3 regions of the Lelliottia sp. GFLA7 genome follow, and region 1 is predicted to be linked to each of the others. Evidence: predicted binding sites of a transcription regulator. Region 1 holds the regulator's gene; each other region holds the start of a gene.
The links. Region 1 encodes Fur, which represses iron uptake genes when iron is present. Its sites were predicted from a motif close to ATAATAATGAGAACNACTATCAA; they were not measured.
Positions count from the first base shown of each region.

Region 2: a site for Fur is predicted at 940-962, ahead of AC07RN_RS09520 (Nramp family divalent metal transporter). Genes of this name have one in related genera too.
Region 3: a site for Fur is predicted at 5,162-5,184, ahead of AC07RN_RS04495 (TonB-dependent siderophore receptor). Genes of this name have one in related genera too.

Region 1 is NZ_JBWLAQ010000001.1:783,171-791,242, reverse strand. Features, by position in the region: gene glnS (glutamine--tRNA ligase) at 1-15, shown strand, start outside; gene chiP (chitoporin ChiP) at 456-1,853, shown strand; gene chiQ (ChiQ/YbfN family lipoprotein) at 1,908-2,237, shown strand; gene fur (ferric iron uptake transcriptional regulator) at 2,364-2,810, opposite strand; gene fldA (flavodoxin FldA) at 3,102-3,632, opposite strand; gene ybfE (LexA regulated protein) at 3,790-4,077, opposite strand; gene ybfF (esterase) at 4,206-4,979, opposite strand; gene seqA (replication initiation negative regulator SeqA) at 5,163-5,705, shown strand; gene pgm (phosphoglucomutase (alpha-D-glucose-1,6-bisphosphate-dependent)) at 5,730-7,370, shown strand; gene potE (putrescine-ornithine antiporter) at 7,482-8,072, opposite strand, start outside.
Region 2 is NZ_JBWLAQ010000002.1:829,001-837,072, reverse strand. Features, by position in the region: gene nupC (nucleoside permease NupC) at 1-649, opposite strand, end outside; gene AC07RN_RS09520 (Nramp family divalent metal transporter) at 1,003-2,241, shown strand; gene AC07RN_RS09515 (DUF2502 domain-containing protein) at 2,301-2,648, opposite strand; gene mgrA (L-glyceraldehyde 3-phosphate reductase) at 2,776-3,774, opposite strand; gene ipdC (indolepyruvate decarboxylase) at 3,960-5,618, shown strand; gene AC07RN_RS09500 (ion channel protein) at 5,619-6,854, opposite strand; gene glk (glucokinase) at 7,060-8,025, shown strand; gene AC07RN_RS09490 (LytR/AlgR family response regulator transcription factor) at 8,061-8,072, opposite strand, start outside.
Region 3 is NZ_JBWLAQ010000001.1:919,791-927,862, forward strand. Features, by position in the region: gene AC07RN_RS04480 (cation-transporting P-type ATPase) at 130-2,823, opposite strand; gene AC07RN_RS04485 (DUF1158 domain-containing protein) at 3,321-3,569, shown strand; gene AC07RN_RS04490 (alpha/beta hydrolase-fold protein) at 3,555-5,123, opposite strand; gene AC07RN_RS04495 (TonB-dependent siderophore receptor) at 5,279-7,423, shown strand; gene AC07RN_RS04500 (RamA family antibiotic efflux transcriptional regulator) at 7,599-7,940, opposite strand; gene AC07RN_RS04505 (MBL fold metallo-hydrolase) at 7,973-8,072, opposite strand, start outside.

The sequences.
Region 1 (8,072 bases):
AAAGCTGGCGAGTAATCCAGGTCAATGAGAGACAAACGCCGCATATTGCGGCGTTTTTTTTGCTTGTCGATCAGGCTGTTAGTATTTCATCGAAAAAGAGACGTTTAACATTGAGGTCAATGAGCTGCTACTTATTTTATTAAATAAAATTTGATGCGCATGAGGAGAGTAAAATAAAACGATGTAATCGCTATCAATAATTATTAGTGATTGAATTTAGTTGATTTTTTAATGTAAAAACCCTTCCTGACCTATATGTTACAAATCACTACCAATTATGTGCACTTCGTCATAATCCTGCATTTTGCCCACTGAAAAGCATTGATAATTCGCGTCGCGAAAAATAGTCTAAAGACGGTAGTTAATTCGAGGGTATTTATAACTACCCCTGACCGTTTGGTCTTTTTAGATTTTTCGCCGTTTAAGGCGCTTTAATTCGTCAAAGAGGAACAACTATGCGTACGTTCAGTGGCAAACGTAGTGCGCTGGCGCTGGCTATTGCCGGTGTGACAGCAATGTCTGGCTTTATCGCTTCACCGCAGGCTCAGGCAGCAGGCTTTATCGATGATTCCACGCTCACGGGCGGTATCTATTACTGGCAACGTGAACGTGACCGTAAAGATGTTACCGAAGACAAATACAAAACCAACTTGTCCCATTCCACCTGGAACGCCAACCTCGATTTCCAGTCAGGTTATGCTGCGGACATGTTCGGGTTGGACATTGCGGCGTTCACTGCCATTGAGATGGCAGAAAATGGCGACAGCGCGCACCCGAACGAAATCGCGTTCTCCTCGAGTAACAAAGCCTACAAAGAAGACTGGTCGGGTGATAAGAGCGGAATAAGCCTCTATAAAGCGGCCGCTAAGTTCAAATACGGCCCGGTTTGGGCTCGCGGCGGGTATATTCAGCCAACCGGTCAGACGCTGCTAGCCCCACACTGGAGCTTTATGCCTGGTACATATCAGGGTGCCGAAGCCGGGGCAAACTTTGACTACGGTGATGCGGGCGCGTTGAGTTTCTCCTACATGTGGACCAACGAATATAAAGCCCCGTGGCATCTGGAGATGGATAAGTTCTATCAGAATGACAAGAAAACCAAAGTCGAATACCTCCACTCGTTAGGGGCGAAATATGACTTTAAAAACGATTTAGTGCTGGAAGCGGCTTTTGGTCAGGCAGAAGGATACGTGGATCAATACTTCGCCAAAGCCAGCTATAAATTCGATATCGTCGGCGGCCCGCTGTCCACCAGCTATCAGTTCTACGGCACGCGTGACAAAGTCAGCGATGGCAGCGTGAACGATCTGTATAACGGCACGGCATGGCTGCAAGCATTGACCTTCGGCTACAAAGTCGGGCAAGTTGATTTGCGTCTGGAAGGAACATACGTGAAGGCCGAAGGCCAGCAGGGCTACTTCTTGCAGCGTATGACACCGACCTACGCGTCATCAAATGGTCGCCTGGATATCTGGTGGGATAACCGTTCGGATTTCAACGCCGATGGTGAGAAAGCTGTATTCTTCGGCGCCATGTATGACCTGAAAAACTGGAATCTGCCGGGCTGGGCGGTTGGCGCATCTTACGCGTATGCATGGGACGCAAAACCTGCAGATATGGCTACGCCGGACGCTTACTATGACCCGAACTATCGCCTGAAAGAGTCCTCATATAGCCTCGATGCGATCTACACCCTCCAGGAGGGTCGCGCGAAGGGCACGATGTTCAAACTGCACTTCACCCAGTACGACAACCACTCCGATATTCCAAGCTACTCGGGCGGTTACGGCAACATCTTCCAGGATGAGCGTGACGTGAAATTCATGGTCATCGCGCCATTCACCATTTTCTGATGAACGCGCCGGCGGGGTGATTCCCCCCATCCCGCCGGAATGGAGACTGAAATGCTGAAAAAATTGATTATCGTCGCGGTGCTCGCATCGGGGCTGGTCGCCTGCGCACAGCCTCAGGCACCAAAAGAAGACTCACGACTGAAAGAGGCGTACAGCGCCTGTATTAACACCGCCGAAGGATCGCCAGACAAAATCCAGGCCTGTCAGAGCGTGCTGACTGTGCTGAAAAAAGAGAAAGCGCACGAGCAGTTTGCGACGCAGGAAAATGTGCGGGTGCTGGATTACCAGGCCTGTATTCAGGCGCGTCAAACCGGTAACGATCAGGAAGTGGCAAAGCGTTGTGACAAGATCTGGCAGGAGATCCGCAGCAACAACAGCAAGTAATCTTCTTTTGCCACGCCCGGTTGTGCTTCATCCTGAAATTCGCAGGATGAAGCGCAACCGGGCTTTTTCATTTATAGCAGGCAAAAAAAAGCCAACCGTTAGGTTGGCTCAGAGTATGAAATACGATTATTTGGTGTCGTGCGCGTGATCGTTTTCGCGGCAATCGCCTTCTGCACAGTGACCGTAGAGGTACAGGCTGTGGTTGGTCAGACGGATACCATGACGAGTGGCAATCTCACGCTGACGAGATTCGATAGATTCATCGCTAAACTCAATCACCTTGCCGCAATCCAGGCAAATGAGGTGATCGTGGTGATGCTGTTGTGTCAGTTCAAAAACGGATTTACCGCCTTCAAAATTATGACGGGTGACAATCCCGGCGTCATCAAATTGGTTCAGAACGCGATAAACGGTCGCCAGGCCAATCTCTTCGCCCATGTCGATCAGACGTTTATACAAGTCTTCCGCACTGACATGGTGATTGTCCGGCCCTTGCAGTACTTCCAGGATTTTTAAACGAGGAAGCGTCACTTTCAGGCCAGCCTTCTTTAATGCGGTATTGTTGTCAGTCATGCGGAATCTGTCCTGTTGCTAAACGATTCACTTCTAAAGAAGAAGTGACAGAAAATGCACTTGGGATAATGCGTTTCATTATAGAACTGCCATGCTTAAATGAAAACTGCAAGTCTCAAGCAAAGTATGCTTATAAAAACGTGGTATCGCCAACAAAGTTGAGCGAAGGCATCCACTTTAACCTGGGATATTGTACAGGTCTGAAAGCAAAAGTTAAAAATTTGTAGCAATTATTTTAATTGGAAATACCTATCAATGCGGCGCAACAGTTTTGCAGCGCCGCACGATCAATCAGGCATTCAGGATATCGTCGAGGTGAAGTTCTTCGCGGATCTGCTTAACCCATTGGTTTACGCGTTCTGCGGTGAGTTCTGGTTGACGGTCTTCGTCAATCGCCAGGCCCACAAAGTGATCGTCATCCGCCAGGCCTTTAGACGCTTCAAAGTGGTAACCCGCCGTTGGCCAATGACCGACAATCGCCGCGCCGCGCGGTTCGATGATGTCGCGGATGGTGCCCAGCGCATCACAGAAGTACTCTGCGTAATCTTCCTGGTCACCGCAGCCGAACAGCGCGACCAGCTTACCGTTGAAGTCGACTTCTTCCAGCGTTGGGAAAAAATCATCCCAGTCACACTGCGCTTCGCCGTAGTACCAGGTAGGAATGCCCAGCAGCAGAATATCGTAGCCTTCGAGATCTTCTTTGCTGCTCTTCGCAATGTCATGGACGTCGGCAACGTCTTTACCAAGCTGTTTTTGAATGTTTTTTGCGATGTTTTCGGTATTACCGGTATCGCTGCCGAAGAAAATGCCGATGATTGCCATGAGTAAAATAACCTCTTGAAACTTAATGGTATGGTGGCACAAATTGTCCACGGATAAGGGCAATCATAGCAGAACAGAGAAGTCAGCGGAAACAGCTATCACGCGGGACTGCACTCTGTGCTACATGAAAGTGGGGTAAGGGTGGTTTTTCAGACTTTTACTGAGAATGGCGCAATGCCTGCAGTTGCAGCATAAGCATCTCTTCGATCAGCTCGCTGCGGCTGATTTCACGGGCCTCAGCCAGTTCGCTTAGGGCATCGACGGCGTCCGCATTGAGTTTTAACTCGACGCGTTTAAGCCCACGACTTTTGTCGCGTTTAAGCTGGTTGCGCTTATTGATGCGCAACTGTTCATCGCGCGAAAGCGGATTGGTTTTAGGTCGTCCCGGTCGACGTTCAGTCGCGAACAGATCTAATGTCGTACGGTCCGTTTGTTCTTTGGCCATGATTCAGATAATTCGGGGAAAACGAGCGGCCCTGCTATTGCCGGGGCGATGAGCGCGACATCATACATTACTGATATCAGCACGCCAACGACTGGAGGCCAACAGGCGTCCAGTCGCTGACATTTTAATCAAATCGCGTTCTCAGAGAGATAACGACGGATGGCGCGCAGCACCGCTTCCGGTTTTTCGGCGTGAACCCAGTGGCCCGCACCGGCAATCACATGCGCACGCGCCTGCGGGAATTGCGCCAGCAGCGCATCGCGATAGGCTTCGGTGACATACGGTGAATTACCGCCGCGAATAAAGAGCGTAGGGGACTGCCAGGCGGGAACCGGCTGCCAGCCGACAATGTTATCGTACTGATCCCACAGCACCGGCACGTTAAATCGCCACGCGCCCTCGACGAACGACTTCAGCAGAAATTGCACCACGCCTTCTTCATCTAACTGCCCGCGCATAATCGCCGCCGCCTGCTGGCGGGTTGCAGCGCCCGCTTCAGTGACAGCGTTGATCGCCGCAAAGATTTCATCGTGGCGACGAACATCGTAATCCACGGGCGCCACGTCAATCACCACCAGCTGGTTGATGCGCTCTGGCGCAATGGCCGTCAGGGCCATCACCGCTTTACCGCCCATTGAATGCCCAATCAGCGTCGCTTTTTCGATGTTATTCGCATCAAGCGTATCCAGCAGATCCTGGGCCATCGCCGCATAAGTCATCTCCGGATCGCGGGCTGAAATACCGTGGTTGCGCATATCGACCTGCAAAATATCGTGATCGGTAACCAGATCGCGCGCCAGCACGCCCAAATTATCAAGGCTGCCAAAAAGGCCGTGAACCAGTACGATGGGAGAATTATTGTTCGGCGATTGTGCAGATTGCGCTCGGCTATTCAATTTCATGGCAAAGTTCTTTTTTTACGTATGTCAGGTTAGGGTATTATGTTGACCATTCTGCCGCCCGGCTGCAAGGATCCAGTTTATTCTGACTTTTGCCGCCACCCTGGCTTGACCCTATCCGCGGTTGGGATTAGCCCCTATAATCCCAACGACTTGTATTCAGATAAGATATTGCACTGGATTAAGATGAAAACAATCGAAGTTGATGATGAGCTCTATGCGTATATTGCCAGCCACACGCGACATATTGGCGAGAGTGCGTCCGACATTTTACGTCGCATGCTGAAATTTTCTGCCGCTTCACAGCCTGCAACTCCGGTTTCAAAAGAGGTTCGCGCGTCGAACGTCGTGGCGGAAGCAAAAACCGTTGCGCCGGTTAAAGACAAAGTGCGTGCGGTACGTGAACTGCTGCTCTCCGATGAATACGCAGAGCAAAAGAAAGCGGTTAACCGTTTTCTGCTGGTGCTGACTACACTTTATTCACTGGATAACAAAGCGTTTGCTGAGGCGACCGAGTCGCTCCACGGCCGTACGCGCGTGTACTTCGCGGCGGATGAGCAGACGCTGATTCAAAACGGTAACCAAACCAAACCAAAACAGGTTCCGGGTACCCCATATTGGGTCATCACCAATACCAACACCGGACGCAAACGCAGCATGGTCGAACACATCATGCAGTCGATGCAATTCCCGGCGGAATTGATTGAAAAGGTTTGCGGAACAATTTAACCCTTGCATAAGAAGGACCAGGCAATGGCAAATCACGAACGTGCGGGTCAGCCTGCACAACAAAGCGATTTGATTAACGTCGCTCAGCTTACCTCTCAGTACTATGTATTGAAGCCGGAAGTGGGCAACGCAGAACACGCAGTGAAGTTTGGTACGTCTGGCCACCGCGGCGGCGCGGCACGCCACAGCTTTAACGAACCGCATATTCTGGCCATTGCTCAGGCCATCGCTGAAGAACGCGCCAAAAACGGTATTACCGGTCCGTGCTTCGTCGGTAAAGACACCCACGCTCTGTCCGAACCGGCCTTCATTTCCGTTCTGGAAGTGCTGGCAGCGAATGGTGTGGATGTCGTTATCCAGGAAGACAACGGCTATACCCCAACGCCTGCGGTCTCGAACGCTATTCTGGTGCACAACAAAAAAGGCGGCGCGCAGGCGGACGGTATCGTTATCACGCCATCGCACAACCCGCCGGACGATGGCGGTATCAAATACAATCCGCCTAACGGTGGCCCGGCTGATACTAACGTCACCAAAGTGGTTGAGGACCGTGCGAACGCGCTGCTGGCTGATGGCCTGAAAGGCGTTAAGCGTATTTCTCTGGATGCTGCGATGGCTTCTGGTCACGTGAAAGCGATCGATCTGGTTCAGCCATTTATCGAAGGACTGGCGGATATCGTGGATATCGCGGCGATCCAAAAAGCGGGACTCAAGCTGGGCGTCGATCCGCTGGGCGGCTCCGGTATCGAATACTGGAAACGTATCGCGGAGTTCTACAAGCTGGATCTGACCATCGTTAACGATCAGGTCGATCAGACGTTCCGCTTTATGCATCTGGATAAAGATGGCGCAATCCGTATGGACTGCTCTTCCGAGTGCGCGATGGCCGGTCTGCTGGCACTGCGCGACAAGTTCGATCTGGCATTTGCTAACGACCCGGATTATGACCGTCACGGTATCGTCACGCCTGCGGGTCTGATGAACCCAAACCATTATCTGGCGGTGGCGATTAACTATCTGTTCCAGCATCGCCCTCAGTGGGGCAAAGACGTTGCGGTAGGTAAAACGCTGGTGTCATCGGCGATGATTGACCGCGTGGTAAACGATCTGGGCCGTAAGCTGGTGGAAGTGCCGGTTGGTTTCAAATGGTTCGTTGACGGTCTGCATGACGGCAGCTTCGGTTTTGGTGGCGAAGAGAGCGCGGGTGCTTCGTTCCTGCGTTTCGACGGCACGCCGTGGTCGACGGATAAAGACGGCATCATCATGTGCCTGCTGGCCGCCGAAATCACCGCCGTGACCGGTAAAAACCCGCAGGAACATTACAACGAACTGGCTGCGCGATTTGGCGCACCGAGCTACAACCGTATTCAGGCTAGCGCGACCTCGGCGCAGAAAGCCGCACTCTCTAAGCTCTCTCCTGAGATGGTGAGTGCAAACACGCTGGCGGGTGACCCGATTACCGCACGTTTGACAGCGGCGCCGGGTAACGGTGCGTCCATCGGCGGTCTGAAAGTGATGACTGAAAACGGCTGGTTCGCAGCGCGTCCGTCCGGTACGGAAGATGCGTACAAAATCTATTGCGAAAGTTTCCTCGGCGACGAACACCGTCAGCTGATTGAGAAAGAAGCGGTAGAGATTGTCAGCGAAGTGCTGAAAAACGCGTAAATGTGTTTGATTGCGCGGGGCTGATATCCTCCCCGCAACCTTCTTCCACGGAAGAGGGGAAAAAAACGGCAACCCCAGGGTTGCCGTTTTACTTTTATATTAACTGTTATCTTAACTGTGCTTATTTTTCAGTTCAAAACGCGGTGACACCAGACCGTACAGCGTCCAACCCATAAACGTCACCATTGCGCCATACAGCATCGCTTCCTGGCCGGAAGAGTAAAGTGCATAGAAGCTGTAAATGGCCCCGACCAGCGCCACAATATTGGCCACTTTCGCTTTGCCGGGTTCGACATTGGCCATTTTCTGTATGATCACCAGCGCCGCCATCGACAAGATATACGGAATGATATTAGTCACCACGGCCAAATTGACCAGCACGTTGAATTGACTGCTCAGCGACGGGCTAATGGTCATCAGCGACAAACCGCTCTGGAAAATAACAATCGCCAGCATTCCCTGAATCGGCGCTTCTGACTTGCTCACACGCGAGAAGATTTTTGGGAAATAACCGGAGTCCGCGGAGGATTTGAACACCTGCGCAATCGTGAACTGCCAGCCGAGCAGTGAACCGCAGCAGGACATCACCATCAGCCCCATGATCACTTTCCCGACTTCTGGCGTAAACATCTGCGCAAAAGCCAGACCAAACGGCGCGGTGGAGTTTGCCAGATCCATATTCGGCACAATCCCGGCGATCAC
Region 2 (8,072 bases), on a different contig from region 1:
CGCGGTAAGGGTTGATCAGGGACAGAACGATAAAGGTGCTGAACATGTTCAGAACCAGCGCTGCGACCACGTATTTCGGTTCCAGCATTGTCATGTATGCACCCACGATAGACATGGATACAGTCGACATTGCGGTAGCCGCCATGGTGTACATGCGGTTGCGAGACATTTTGCCCAGGATATCTTTATAAGCGATAAAGTTCTCTGACTGGCCCAGAATCAGGGAGCTGACGGCGTTGAAAGATTCCAGTTTACCCATACCGTTGACTTTAGATAACAAGAAGCCAATAGCGCGAATAATCACTGGCAGAACACGAATGTGCTGCAGAATACCGATCAGCGCAGAGATAAAGACGATTGGGCACAGCACTTTCAGGAAGAAGAATGCCAGACCTTGATCGTTCATACTGCCAAAGACGAAGTTGGTCCCTTCGTTGGCAAATCCGAGCAGTTTTTCGAACATTTCGGAAAAGCCTTTAACGAAACCAAGGCCGATGTTGGAGTTCAGGAAGAACCACGCAAGTAAAACTTCAATGACGAGCAGCTGTATAACATAGCGAATACGAATGTTTTTGCGGTCAGTGCTGACCAGCAATGCAAGTGCAGTAACGACAACAAGTGCCAGGACAAAATGAAGGACGCGGTCCATATTTGCTCCAAATATGAGGCAGGTTTAATTTCCGTGCACATTCTATGTAACAAGTGCAAAGAAAACGAGATCAAGACCACACTATAGTTACATCCTGTGACGAGTCTCAAAAATAGTGATCAACCATACATTTCTGTTATGTTATGTAAATGAGTGAAAAGTTACGTTTGTGTGCTACGCTTCACAAAAGATGATTCAATTTCGCTGTCCGTTCTAAATAATTCCAAAACGTCCTGTCTTGCTATTGCTCTTCGCTATCAATGAAATCGCTATAACCCATTTAAATGATCTTGATAATCATTCTCATTTTGATAGCATGAAACATAGCAAAGGCTATATCTTCAGAGGTAGAAATGAATAACAGTCGCGTTGAGGGTAGCAGTGGCAGAGCAGCGCGCAAGTTGCGGTTTGCATTAATGGGACCGGCGTTCATTGCTGCGATTGGTTACATCGATCCGGGTAATTTTGCGACCAATATTCAGGCCGGGGCCAGTTTCGGCTATAAACTGCTGTGGGTCGTTGTGTGGGCAAATCTGATGGCGATGCTCATTCAGGTCTTGTCTGCAAAGCTTGGGATCGCGACGGGCAAAAACCTGGCGGAACAAATTCGCGATCATTATCCCCGTCCGGTCGTTTGGTTTTACTGGGTTCAGGCGGAAATCATCGCGATGGCGACCGATCTCGCGGAATTTATCGGCGCGGCCATAGGCTTCAAACTGATCCTCGGCGTTTCGTTGCTTCAGGGAGCGGTGCTGACGGGTATTGCCACTTTTCTTATTCTGATGCTGCAGCGGCGCGGGCAAAAACCGCTGGAACTGGTCATCGGCGGTTTGCTGTTATTCGTTGCGGCAGCGTATATCGTTGAGCTTGTATTTTCGCAGCCGAATCTCGTGCAGTTGAGCAAAGGCATGGCGATACCCAGTCTGCCAACCTCGGAAGCCGTGTTCCTTGCCGCTGGTGTTCTGGGCGCGACGATAATGCCGCATGTTATCTATCTCCACTCGTCGTTGACGCAAAATGCGCATGATGGTACCCGGCAGGAACGCTATTCGGCAACCAAATGGGATGTGGGTATTGCGATGACGATTGCCGGATTCGTTAATCTCGCCATGATGGCGACAGCCGCAGCGGCGTTTCATTTTAATGGTCATACCGGCGTCGCCGATCTCGATCAGGCTTATCTGACGCTGGAACCGCTGCTGAGCCATGCGGCAGCAACGATCTTTGGTTTGAGTCTGGTGGCTGCGGGGCTTTCATCTACGGTGGTCGGTACGCTGGCCGGGCAGGTCGTTATGCAGGGCTTCGTGCGTTTCCACATTCCGCTGTGGGTGCGCCGCTCTGTCACCATGATGCCTTCATTTATCGTCATTCTGATGGGGTTGGATCCAACCCGCATTCTGGTGATGAGCCAGGTATTGCTGAGCTTTGGCATTGCACTGGCGCTGGTACCGCTGCTGATTTTTACAGGCAATAAATCGCTGATGGGTGATTTGGTCAATACGACGCTGGTTAAACGTATCGGATGGATGATTGTCGTACTGGTGGTGGCGCTGAACCTGTGGCTGTTGATTGGTACGCTGCTGGGGTTGTAGCCCAGACTTAAAAAAGCATGAAAAAAGGAGCCTGATGGCTCCTTTTTTGGGTGACAGTATTAATGGCGATGCCCGTGTCCGTGGCCACGATCGTGACCATGGCCTCGAGGCCCGCGATGGTCGTCGCGATCGCTCCAGCCTTCGCGATAGCCTCGTTCGTATGCCTTACGGTTATCCCAACCACGATGGCGACCATTATCATGTCTCCACCAGCGGTTTTTGCGCCATTCATAGTTACGATTCCAGTAATCACGATCGCGCCAGCCGCCACCGTCCCAGTAGTTACCAGAGTTATCGCGATCGCCAATTTGTAATTTTACTGATGGCAACAGGGTAATTTCGCCTGCATTTGCAACCAGCGGGGCGGTCGCCATCAGTATTGCTGCAAGAATGAGTGACCTGAACATTATTGTTATTCTCCCACGATCGGGGCCGTAAGCGGCCTGTTAACGCAATATTACGGGGCAGTAAAGCCCCGTATAATCGCCTCAACTCCTAATTCACGGCGGGGAGCACTTTTTGCTAAAAACGCACTTAATTTGAGCTATTCAAAATCACTTCTATGGCGTCGAGTTCTTCCGTAGAGAAATGAATATTATCGAGCATACCGACAGCGTCTTCGATTTGTGAAGTCTTACTGGCACCAATCAGCACACTGGTGACGGTGTCGTGACGTAACACCCAGGCAAGTGCCATTTGTGACAGCTTCTGACCTCGGCTTTCGGCCAACGCGTTAAGCTGGCGAACCTTACTCAGTTTTTCATCGCTAACCTGATCGGCATTCAGGAATCGACTCTTGCTCGCTGCGCGCGAATCAGCCGGAATACCATTTAAATAGCGATCGGTCAGTTGCCCACCCGCGAGCGGCGAGAAAGGAATACAACCCACACCTTTTTCCTGCAAAACGGACAGCAAACCCTCTTCGGGAGCCCGTTCAAACATCGAGTATTTTGGCTGGTGGATGAGGCAAGGCGTCCCAAGATCGTCGAGGATATCTATTGCCTGGCGCGCCAATTCAGCCGGATAATTTGAAAGACCGACATACAGGGCTTTACCCTGGCGCACGATATGATCGAGTGCTCTCATCGTCTCGCTGAGCGGCGTTTCTGGGTCTGGACGGTGATGGTAAAAGATATCAACATATTCCAGCCCCATGCGTTTCAGGCTTTGATCGAGGCTGGCGACTAAATATTTACGCGATCCCCAGTCCCCGTAAGGCCCATCCCACATGGTGTATCCCGCTTTAGTCGAGATCGCTAATTCGTCGCGGTACGCGTGAAAATCTTCCCGAAAAATACGCCCAAAGTTGCTCTCTGCCGATCCTGGCGGTGGACCGTAGTTGTTGGCGAGATCAAAGTGGGTGATCCCGAGCTCGAATGCGCGCTGCAAAAGCTGACGGCTATTTTCAATTAACGTGCTGTCGCCAAAGTTATGCCACAGACCCAGCGAGACGACGGGGAGTCTAAGACCACTCTGACCGCATCGACGGTATTGCATTGACTCATAACGTGTTTTATCCGCCTGAAAAACCATGCGCTAGCCCCTTTATTCTGAAGTGTGATTCTCAGTGTATACGTTTACACGCTGAATCGGGCCATCAGATTACTACGCCATTTTTCGTAAAGCATTCTTGCCAACCTTTTCTTTTCCGCATTCCTGGACAGGCATCACGCTTCTTTAATACTCAAAGTGAGGTCAACGTCAGAAGGACTCCTGTTATGCGAACCCCGTACTGCGTCGCCGATTATCTGCTGGACCGTCTATCACAGTGTGGCGTTAAGCACCTGTTTGGCGTGCCGGGTGACTACAATCTCCAGTTCCTTGATCACGTTATCGATAGCCCCGAAATCCGTTGGGTAGGGTGTGCAAACGAACTCAACGCCTCCTATGCCGCCGATGGATATGCGCGCTGCCAGGGTTTTGCCGCGTTGCTCACGACATTTGGCGTGGGAGAACTGAGTGCGATGAACGGCATCGCCGGTAGTTTTGCGGAGTACGTGCCGGTATTACACATCGTAGGCGCGCCGTGTAGTGCCGCGCAACAAAAGGGTGAGCTCATGCATCACACCTTGGGCGATGGAGAATTCCGCCATTTCTTCAGGATGAGCGAGTCCATTACCGCAGCGCAGGCCATTCTCACTGAACAAAATGCCTGCTATGAAATCGATCGCGTATTGTCAGTGATGCGACGCGAGCGCCGTCCTGGTTATTTGATGTTGCCTGCAGATGTGGCAAAAAAACCTGCCATTCCGCCTGTAAGCGCTTTCACTAATGAGCTTTTTCCCGTTGATAACGCTTGTCTACAAGCGTTCCGTGAGGCCGCAGAGGCGCGTCTTGCGACCAGCCACCGTACGGCGCTACTGGCTGACTTTTTAGTCCTGCGTTATGGGCTAAAAAATCCGCTGCAGGCGTGGGTAAAAGAGACGCCCATGGCACATGCCACGATGCTGATGGGGAAAGGGATTTTTGATGAGCGACAGGCTGGTTTTTACGGGACATACAGTGGGGCGGCAAGCACCGATGCCGTCCGGGATGCTATTGAAGGGGCGGATACCGTCATCTGCGTGGGCACGCGTTTCACCGATACGCTGACCGCGGGATTTACCCATAAACTTACTGCGGCGCAGACCATTGAAGTCCAGCCCCATGCGGCTCGAATTGGGGATCGTTGGTTTACAGGCATTCCTATTGCGCGCGCGGTTGAGATCTTATCCGAGCTTTGCAGGCAGCATGTTACCCAACACGATCTGCCGATTCATAAGCCCGCGCTTTCTCAGGAATATCATCAAGGCAAGCTGACGCAGGATAATTTCTGGCACACGTTGCAAACGTTTATTCGCCCCGGAGATATCATTCTTGCCGATCAAGGGACTGCGGCGTTTGGCGCAAGTGCCCTGCGGCTGCCGTCGGACGTCAACTTTATCGTTCAACCGCTATGGGGCTCGATTGGCTTTACGCTAGCAGCGGCATTTGGCGCGCAAACCGCCTGTCCGGACAGGCGTGTGATTGTGCTCACCGGCGACGGCGCGGCACAGCTGACGATTCAGGAAATAGGTTCGATGCTGCGGGATGATCAGCGGCCTGTCATTCTGGTGCTGAATAACGAGGGATATACCGTTGAGCGGGCGATTCATGGGGCAGAGCAGCGCTATAACGACATCGCGCTGTGGAACTGGACGCAGATCCCGCAGGCGCTCAGCCTGAACTGTCAGGCTCAGTGCTGGCGGGTCAGCGAAACGGTACAACTGGCAGAGGTGCTTGAAAAAGTCGCCCATCGCGAGCGACTTTCGCTGATTGAGGTGATGTTGCCCAAAGAGGATATTCCTTCGCTGCTCAGCGCCATCACCAAAGCGCTGGAGGCACGTAACAGCGGCTAGTCACTTATTCTGCCGCCAGGCCATCAGCATCGGTTTGCCCGCCAGCAGGAGCCAGGCGGGCAGCATCACGATACAGAGTAACGGCAGTAAGTTGGTATCGGGCACGACGACCGCTGCCATAAACAGACTGAGCCAGGCATCGCGGGTGACGACCAGCACCAACCCCAGAATCGAGCACGAAATCGTAATCGCCGCCGGGACGGCATCGACATGCTCGTGCAGCATGAGTCCTAACGCCACGCCGATAAATACCGCCGGGAAGATGCGCCCCCCGCGAAAACCACATGCGGCCGCCACAACCACAGCTGCCAGCTTAATCACGGCGAACAGGAAATAATCCGACACGCTAAAGACCTGGCTGAAGGCCATCTGTTGCATCTCATCTAGGCCTTTAAATAACGTCACCGGCCCACCAATTGCCCCAAGAATCCCCAGCAGGAAACCGCCCGCACCCAGAATCAAAACCGGGTGTTTGAGCTTATGCATCAGGCGGTGCAGTCGCGGTAAGCACCAAACGGCGACCATACCGAGCGCAATGGCGATGGCAGCGACAATGGCACCGCTGAAAATATCTGCCAGTTGCATCTGACCGTAATGCGGAATCGGCAGCGAAAAGTGAGGATGGTAAAACAGGCTGGTCGTGAGCGCGCCAGCGGCTGCGGCCATAAGAGGCGCAAAGAGGCGATCCCAGAGCGGCACATCGTTATCGCCGCTCAGCGTTTGGGAAAAAATAAGCGCGGCGGCGACAGGCGTACCGAATAGCGCCCCGATGGTGCCCGCAGACGCCAGAATGGTCCAGTCCAGCGCGCCCACGCGGGGGAAAATGCGTGAACCCAGATAAACAGCGAGCGCAATATTTACTGCCATGATGGGGTGTTCAGGCCCCAGGCTTACGCCGCCCGCCAGCCCGATGATCAAGGCAAGAAGTAAACCCGGGAGTGCCGCCGGGTTGACCGGCGCGCTGATCAACGGCTCAAGCGCTGGATCAGGGCCCGCGTGTCCCGGACTGAAGCGAATGACTAAGCCTACCGCGATACCGGTGAGGGTCAGTATCAGGATAATCCAGGTCGGAGAGGCAAAATCAATGCCGAGCTTTCCCGGCAGGACGGTCCACAAAAAAGCTTGCAGCACCGAGGCAACTTTCATAACGACGATTAACACCAGGCTTGACGCAATACCAATGATGAGCGCAGGCGTCGCTAACAACAGCATGGTTTTGGCTCGCGGATGGAGCATGATGATTTCCTTGTACAAAAGTGTTTAGCGAGACTTTGCACATTCAGTTTGACGGCAATAGTGCAAAAGGTGCTGAAACGGTAAAGTGATTCTGTGACGAAGATCGATTATCCTGGGCAGTTCGCATTCAGGCCGTTGTTGTTATCCCGCCTTGAATTTACAGTGTCCCAAAGATTTATTCTGACTTTAGCGGAGCAGTAGAAGAATGACAAAATATGCTTTAGTAGGTGATGTAGGCGGCACGAATGCGCGGCTGGCATTATGCGATATTGATACCGGCGAAATTTCTCAAGCAAAGACCTATTCCGGGCTGGATTACCCAAGTCTTGAAGCGGTGGTTCGCGTGTATCTGGATGAGCATCAGGTCGGTGTCGAGGATGGTTGTATCGCTATCGCCTGTCCGATTACCGGTGACTGGGTGGCGATGACGAATCACACCTGGGCATTTTCTATTGCCGAAATGAAAAAAAATCTCGGCTTCGCGCATCTGGAAATCATCAACGACTTTACAGCCGTTTCGATGGCGATCCCAATGCTCAAACCTGAACATCTTATTCAGTTTGGTGGCGCGGAACCGGTCGAAGGCAAGCCGATTGCCGTTTATGGCGCGGGTACGGGACTGGGTGTTTCACATCTGGTTCACGTCGATAAACGCTGGATCAGTTTGCCGGGCGAGGGCGGCCACGTTGATTTCGCGCCGAACAGCGAAGAGGAAGGCATCATTCTGCATGAACTGCGCGCCGAACTGGGCCACGTTTCTGCCGAGCGCGTGCTGTCCGGCCCTGGGCTGGTTTATCTTTATCGCGCGATTGTGAAATCCGATAATCGCTTGCCGGAAAACTTACAACCCAAAGACATTACCGAGCGCGCACTGGCGGACAGCTGCACGGACTGTCGTCGCGCGCTGTCACTGTTCTGCGTGATTATGGGACGCTTTGGCGGCAATCTGGCGTTAAATCTCGGCACGTTTGGCGGAGTTTACATCGCGGGTGGCATTGTGCCGCGTTTCCTGGAGTTCTTTAAAGCGTCTGGTTTCCGTGGCGGGTTTGAAGATAAAGGGCGTTTTAAATCCTATGTGCAGGACATTCCGGTTTATCTGATCGTGCATGATAATCCAGGTTTACTGGGCTCCGGCGCGCATTTGCGCCAGACGCTGGGCCAATATCTCTGATGTTAATCCCCTCTCCGTACGGAGAGGGGATTCTCCTACAAATGCAT
Region 3 (8,072 bases), 140 kb from region 1:
CCCTCTCACACACCGGGTGTAATCAGAGTTCCCTCTCACACACCGGGTGTAATCAGAGTTCCCTCTCACACACCGGGTGTGGTCAGAGTTCCCTCTCCCCGTGGGAGAGGGTTAGGGTGAGGGCAAAGGTTATGCAGCCTTACGGAACCGGCGCGTCAGTCGCTTCTCGATCTCGACGATAAAGAACATCGCCCCGGCAATCACCAGCGTAATGCCCCAGTAGCGCAGCGGCAGCGCTTCGGTGCCGAACAGCATCTGCATAAACGGCAGGTAGATAATCGCCAGCTGCAGCAGAAGCAGCACGCCCGTTACCAGCCAAATCCCTTTGTTCGCCAGCAGACCCCGGTTCAGAGAGAAACCGTTGGTGTTACGACAGTTGATCATGTAGACCCACTGCGCGCTCACCAGCATTTGCAGCAGCACGGTGCGGATGAACTCTGCGCTGTGGCCGCGCGGGGCGAGCCAGGCTTCGAGGGCAAACGCCGCAATCGCAATCAGCGTACCGACGAACGCCACACGCCAGACCGCAAAGGCATCCATAACGTGCTGTCCGGTCTGACGCGGCGGACGCTTCATGATGTTGCGCTCGGCGGCTTCAAACGCCAGGCCGAAGGAGAGCGTGGCGGACGTCGCCATGTTCATCCATAAAATCAGCACCGGCGTCAGCGGAATGATATTTCCCGCCAGCAGTGCAATCACAATCAGCAACCCCTGCGCCAGGTTGGTTGGCATGATGAACAAAATGGTTTTCTTCAGGTTGTCGTAGACGCGACGCCCCTCTTTGACCGCGCTGGCGATGGTGGCAAAGTTGTCATCGGTGAGCACCATGTCAGCGGCCTCTTTGGTCACTTCCGTGCCTTTGATGCCCATCGCGATGCCGACATCCGCCTGACGCAACGCGGGCGCATCGTTCACCCCATCTCCGGTCATGCCAACGATTTCACCTTTCTGCTGCAAGGCCCTGACGAGACGCAGCTTATGCTCCGGGCTGGTACGGGCGAAAATGTCATATTCCACCGCCGCCTCTGCCAGCTCGGCATCGTTCATGTGCTCCAGCTCATAGCCCGTCACCGCCTGCGCGCTGTTGGTGATGCCCAGCATCTGACCAATACTCATCGCCGTTTGCGGGTGGTCGCCAGTGATCATCTTCACGCGAATTCCGGCCTGCTGACAGGCGTGGATGGCGTCGATAGCCTCCGGGCGTGGCGGATCCATCATCCCCGCGATACCCAGGAAAATCAGACCGTTTTGCAGATCGTCATGACTCAGCGCCTGCTGCCCCGCTGGTGCGGGCTTAAAAGCCGCGGCAACCATACGCAGGCCCTGACGCGCATAGCGCTCCATTTCGGTTTCCCAGTACGCGCGGTTAAACGCTTCGGCACCAGTGCGGGTTTGCTGCTGGTCGCACAGGTCGAAAATCACGTCCGGCGCGCCGGTTATCAGGATTTGCGCTTCACTGCCAATCAAGTAGTGAGTGCTCATGTACTTGTACTGCGAGTCGAACGGGATTTTACCGATAAGCGTGGTCACAACAGGCGCGAGATTCGCTTTCGCCGCCAGCACTTTCAGTGCGCCTTCGGTCGGCCCGCCGGTGATACCCCACAGACCGCGCTCATCCTGCATCATCTGGCTGTCGTTGCAGAGATCAATGGTGCGCAAATAGTGCTCCAGCACCGTTCCCTGCTGGATTTGCACCGGCTCGTCACTGCCCTCCAGACAGATATCGCCCACCGGCTCGTAGCTATTCCCTTCGACGCGATAGCAGCTGTCAGCGGTGATAATCGCTTTGACGGTCATTTCGTTCATGGTCAGCGTGCCGGTTTTATCGGAGCAGACCACGGTCATCGCGCCCAGCGTTTCCACGGTTGGCAGCTTGCGGATAATGGCTTTTTTGCTCGCCATCGCCTGTACGCCAAGGGACAAAATAATGGAGATAATCGCAGGAAGACCTTCCGGAACGGACGCTACCGCGAGGCTGATCAGGGACAGCAGCAGCTCGCCCAGCGGAATATCACGCAACAGCATGCTGAAGACAAACAGCGCGGCCATCATCACCAGAATCAGCGCGAAGATCGCTTTACCGAGTTTGTCCATCTGCACCAGCAGCGGCGTACGGTGCTTTTCGATGCCCGCCATCATCTGATTGATGTGACCAAGCTCGGTGTCCTGCCCGGTGGCAATGACTACGCCCACGCCACCGCCTGCGCTCACGGTCGTACCGGAGAACACCAGGTTGGTGCGATCGCCCAGCGATAATTCACCGCTCAGGGGAAGAATATGTTTATCCACGACCGTGGATTCACCGGTCAGAATAGCTTCTTCTACGCGTAAATTATGCGCTTCTATGAGACGCATATCGGCAGGAATTCGGTCCCCCGCACGCAGAACAATAATATCGCCCGGGACAATATCAGTCGTCGGAATGGTTTCGTGCGCCCCATTTCGAATAACCCGCGCTTCACTCGAAAGCATATTTCGAATACTTTGCAGTGATTTCTCGGCGTTACTTTCCTGAATATGGCCAATTAATGCGTTGATCACCGCCACACCTAAAATGACCAGCGTATCGACCCAATGGCCCATGAGCGCGGTTAATAATGCTGCCGCTAACAGAACATAAATCAGCACATCGTTAAAATGGGCCAGAAAACGCAGCCATGCCGGTTTGCCTTTTTTCTCTGGCAACGCGTTGGGGCCGTACTGCTGCAATCGAGCCTGAGCCTCATCACGGCTCAACCCATTGGTGTTACTCTTTTTTTCTGCGAGAACCTGCTCAACCGTCTGATGGTAAGGCCGATTTTCGGTGTTCATTTTGTTGGTCATAGATACATTTCCTTTAATATCCGGTGGACGTAAGCCTGAATTCCTTTCTGGCTTTAATTATTCAACTTTTACTCTTTTTAACGCTTGCAGAGTTATTTTCAGCATCGCAATATAATGACAGTTGCGTAATTAAATTCTGTGGGTCATTATTTCGATAAGATGATTTTTGCAAAATGTTTCTAAACGATAACTAAACGAGGGATAGCATGTTTGGGATTAATAGCACGCGGCGTCTGGCTTTGTATGTCGTTGTTGCAATTGTTATTGCGACGTTAATTGGATATAGCACTTATACGTTTGTAAAATTCTTCGCCTGAGCGTGACAATAATTTACATTACGACAGAGTAATTTAATTTCGGGGGCGTAATTAAATTAATTCGCGAATATTTGGCGGGTCATTTAGGGTTTATTATCGGAATACGTTAATCCGGGTGGATATTGCTTTACGTTGCAAGATGCCGGACAATAACTTTTTTAACTGATGATTAACATTAATATGAAGCACCCGTTAGAGTCACTGTTAACGGCAGGAGGCATTTTGCTGATGGCATTGCTCTCCTGCCTGCTGCTCCCCGCGCCCTCTTTTGGGCTGGCCGTCGCGCAGAAACTGGTCGCACAGTTCCATCTGATGGATTTGAATCAGCTGTACACGATTGTGTTCTGCCTGTGGTTTTTACTGCTCGGCGCCATAGAATTCTTTGTGCTGCGATTCGTCTGGCGCCGCTGGTTTTCACTGGCCGCGTAAGCCGCTGAAATCCCGCATCCCGTGGATCAGCGCTTCACACCAGGCCGCATAATCATGGCCGCTTGACCACGGATGGAAGCTCACGCGATAGCCTTTCTCACGCAATACCTGTTCGAACGCCTCGGTATTGCGATAGATCCCCCCGCCCGGCCCGGTCGTTTCGAATCGCCCAGCCTGCAACCAGAAGTGAATCGGATACTGCGGAGACTGCGCATACTGACGCGTCAGCCAGCCCGGCGCTTCGCCTTTCGGCGCCCACCAGTACGAACCGGACAAACTCAGAACGTTACCAAACAGCTGCGGATAGCGCAGCGCCACCCACGACGACGCAATGCCGCCGTAGCTTGAACCTGCCAGAACCGTTTTTTGACGCTGCATCGCTATTCCCTGTCCACGCAGCCACGGCATTAACTCTTGCCCCATAAAGTCGGCGTAATCGGGATTCGGCGGAAGCTCTTTGCCACGGCGGGCATGATCGAGACTGTCGATAAAGACCACGTTAACCGGCGGCACATGGTGACGGGCAATCAGCCCATCCAGCACGTTGGCAAAGTGGTATTCGTCCTGGTAAATCTGCCCGTCGAACAGGATCAGCGTCCAGCGCGCGGGCTGTGTACCACGCGGTTGGTAAATCATCACTTCCCGCCCGTTGCCCAGTATTTTGCTGGTAAATGCGTGTCGTGTGAGCGAACCGTGCGCCAGCGGCTGTGCGGCGGCAGCAGCGGAGCAGTAGCGCACGGGGCTGAGATCCAACAACGAATAGCGATTCCAGCGATCCGCTTTTTGATCGCCAAAGGTTTGCGGGTTAAGCGGATCGGCCTGCGCGCTGACCAGAATGGCACGGCGCTGATCGCGGGCGCTGCCTTCGATACGCGGGACATCTGGCGCGAGTTTGTACTGCGTCAGCGTATCAGCCGGCACAACGTAGCTGCGGAACCAGACGTCGGTTTTCCCCAGACGGAACAGCGGATCGTGATCGCCCGCGGGCGATCCGAGAATAAACACGTTATCGCGCGCACCGCGCCATAAAAACGTGATGCGCTTATGGCTGGCATCGAAAGGCTCCACCATCGGCGTTCCCTGCCGAATTTGCGCCTGCCAGAACGCATCAGTATTTCCACCGGCAGCAATCGTTTTAGCCAGTTTTTGCAGCGTCGGGCTTTCCGGCTCAATCATCTGTGTGCGTGGTAACGGCGCGGTTTCTTTCATTCGCCACTGAAAACGCCACGGCTTTCCCGCTTCGCCGTGCAACACCAGCGAGGTGTTTTGCTGAACAGGAAGCGCAAAAAGCAGAGAGTGCTCGCCATCCGCCGGGCCATTTTCAATCAGCGTGCGGATACGGCGGTTTTTGCCGTCCAGCAGACGGGCATCCGTCACGCCGTGCAGCGTCGCGGAGACATAGTTTTCACCGAGCGCGGGCAGGATAAAACAGACCTCGCCGCTGGCATCAAATTTCCCCTGCTGCTCGCCCTTAATGGAAGGGTGTTCACACGTCGCCGCCAGCGCTGGCAGCGTACTTATCCCTAATAACAGCCCACTCCATGCCCTCTTCATTCACACCCGCTTCCTGTAAAAATTTGTTACTTACGCTAATGCAAATGGGAATGATTTGCAATATCATCCTATCCGTTAAAGGGTGTTATGCCTGATTTTTAGCCACTTCAAATCAGGCATTTTATGGCGATAGCAACCAAGGAAGTTCAATTAACATGTTTAATAAGAATAAGATAATGCAACTCTGGCTGTTGAGTCTGGCCACCGTTAGCGTGGCCGCGCAGGCGCAAACCAAAGAAGAAACCATAGTAGTAACGCAGAGCGTCAGCGAAGAACCAACCGCGCCGGTGAAAGGGATCGTGGCGACCAAAACGCTCTCCGCCACCAAAACCAGCGCGGACATTGTGAAAACGCCGCAGTCGGTTTCCGTGATCACGCGTGACCAAATGGCGCAACTGGACGTCACCTCAGTGTCCCAGGCGCTGCGCTATTCCGCAGGGGTGTTCACTGAATATCGCGGCTCGTCGAACCGTAACGATGAGGTGTTTGTGCGCGGTTTTAGCTACGTGCCCAAATTCCTCGACGGGCTAAGCTTTGGCGCGACGGCGTCTTCGCAAACCGGCTCCGTTGATCCGTGGCTGCTCGAACGCGTCGAGCTGGTCCGTGGCCCAGCGTCGGTCTTATTTGGTCAGGTTAACCCAGGCGGGTTGATCAGCATGACCAGCAAACTCCCCACCAGCGAGCCGATTCACCACGTGCAGTTCCGCACCGGGAATCACGATCTGGCGGAAGGCGCGTTTGATTTTGGCGGGCCGCTGAGCGATGACGGCCGCGTGCTGTATCGCGTAAACGGTATCGCCCGCACCCAGCACAATCAGGTGGAAGATTATAAAGAAACGCGCATGGCGATTGCCCCGGCGATCACCTGGTATCCAAACGATCAAACGCGTTTTACCCTGCTGACCAGCTATCAGAAAGATCCCGACGCCGGTTATCGCAACTTCCTGCCAGCGTACGGCACGGTGACCAGCGCGAATGGCCGCTATATTCCGCGCGACTTTAACGTCAGCGATCCGGATTACAACCAGTCGTGGCGCGAGCAGACCATGATCGGCTACGAGCTGGAGCACCAGTTTGCCGATAACCTCACCTTCCGCCAGAACGCGCGTTACGCGTCCATCAAGCAGAAATATCGCTATCTGGTGTACGCAAACAGCGCGGCGGACAGCACGGTGCTGACCCGTCGCGCCCAGCACGAAGAGCGCACCACCAATGAGTTTGGCATCGATAACCAGCTTGAATCGCTGTTTGCGACGGGCGATGTCAATCACACCCTGCTCGGCGGTCTGGATTACAAAACGTCGAAAGATAAGCAATTGCTGGAGCGCGGGATGGGCGCGCAATATAACCTGGACTGGACGAACCCGGTTTACGGCATTAACGTCGATGAAAGCACCTTCAGCACCGCCACCGACGAACAGCAAAATCTCGATCAGATGGGGCTGTATCTGCAGGATCAAATGAGCTGGAATAACTGGGAGTGGCTGGTTTCCGGGCGCTACGACTGGACTGAAGTGCGCACCACGGATTTTGACGGCGGCACGCAAACTCAGCAAAACGACAATAAATTCACCTGGCGCACCGGTCTGCTGTACGCCTTTGATTTTGGTCTGTCACCGTACATCAGCTACAGCACGTCGTTTGAACCCAGCCTGCAAACTAACCGTGCGCCGGGCGTGGCGCCGTTTAAACCAACGACCGGCAAGCAAACCGAAATTGGCCTGAAGTATCAACCGGTCGACTCCACGCTGATGACGCTGGCGCTGTACGATCTGACCCAGAGCAACGTGGCGACGTACAACAGCGCCGAAGGCTGGTTTGAAAACGCGGGTGAAGTGCGCTCGAAAGGGGTGGAAGCCGAAATTCACTCCACGCTGATGGACAGCATCAACCTGATCGGCTCTTACACTTACACCGATGCGGAAACCCAGAGCACCACGGTGGCAGGAACCGAAGGCAAAACGCCCGCGCGTATCCCAACGCATATGGCGTCGGCTTTCGCGAGCTACACCGTACCTGGCGGCACGCTGAAAAGCCTGACCGCAGGCGTGGGAATGCGTTACATCGGCACCAGCTATGGCGATGCGAAAAACACCTTCAAAGTGGGATCGGTGGATCTGTATGACGCGATGGTGAGCTATCAGTTGGGCGAACTGAACAGCAGCCTGAAAGGGGCGAGCGTGCAGTTCAACGTCAATAACGTGGCGGATACGAAGTACGTGGCGTCGTGCGCCAGCGATACGGCGTGCTTCTACGGCATTGGCAGGACGATGACCGCAACGGTGAATTACAGCTGGTAAACCGTGCGGTCTGGGCCCCTCACCCTAACCCTCTCCCCAAGGGAGAGGGGATCGTCGGTGCGGTTTTTATCCCCTCGCCCTTTTGGGGTGAGGGGATCGTCGGTGCGGTCTTTTATCCCTCGCCCTTTGAAGTAGGAATTTCTTTCCCCTAACCCCTTTGGGATGAGGGGGCGTTTCAGTGCGTCTGGCTATGATTTTCTTTGCGGTACGCACCTGGTGGCAGGTTGAACGTACGCGTGAAGATGCGGGTAAACGTCTGCTGAGAATCAAACCCGTAGCGCAGACAGATGTCGTACACCCGCTCGTCCGATTCACGCAGATCCTTCGCCGCCAGCAGCAATTTACGCTCGCGAATATAACGCCCCAGGCTTTCGCCTTTGTATTGCATAAACAGACGCTGCAAATGCCATTTGGAATACCCCGCGTGGCGGGCGATCTCTTCAATGCGCAGCGGCTGATGAAGATTATCGTCAATCCATTCGACGATAGTATCGATGACCTGAGCGGAAATAGTCATGCTGCTCTCCCCCTCTGTTGCGTGATTAATCATTATTCCCACCACTCACGAAATTGCTGCGTCGCATCATTAACATGCACAGGCTCACCCAACTCAGGGGTCAGCAAACGATAATTTTTGTCCTGGCTGGCG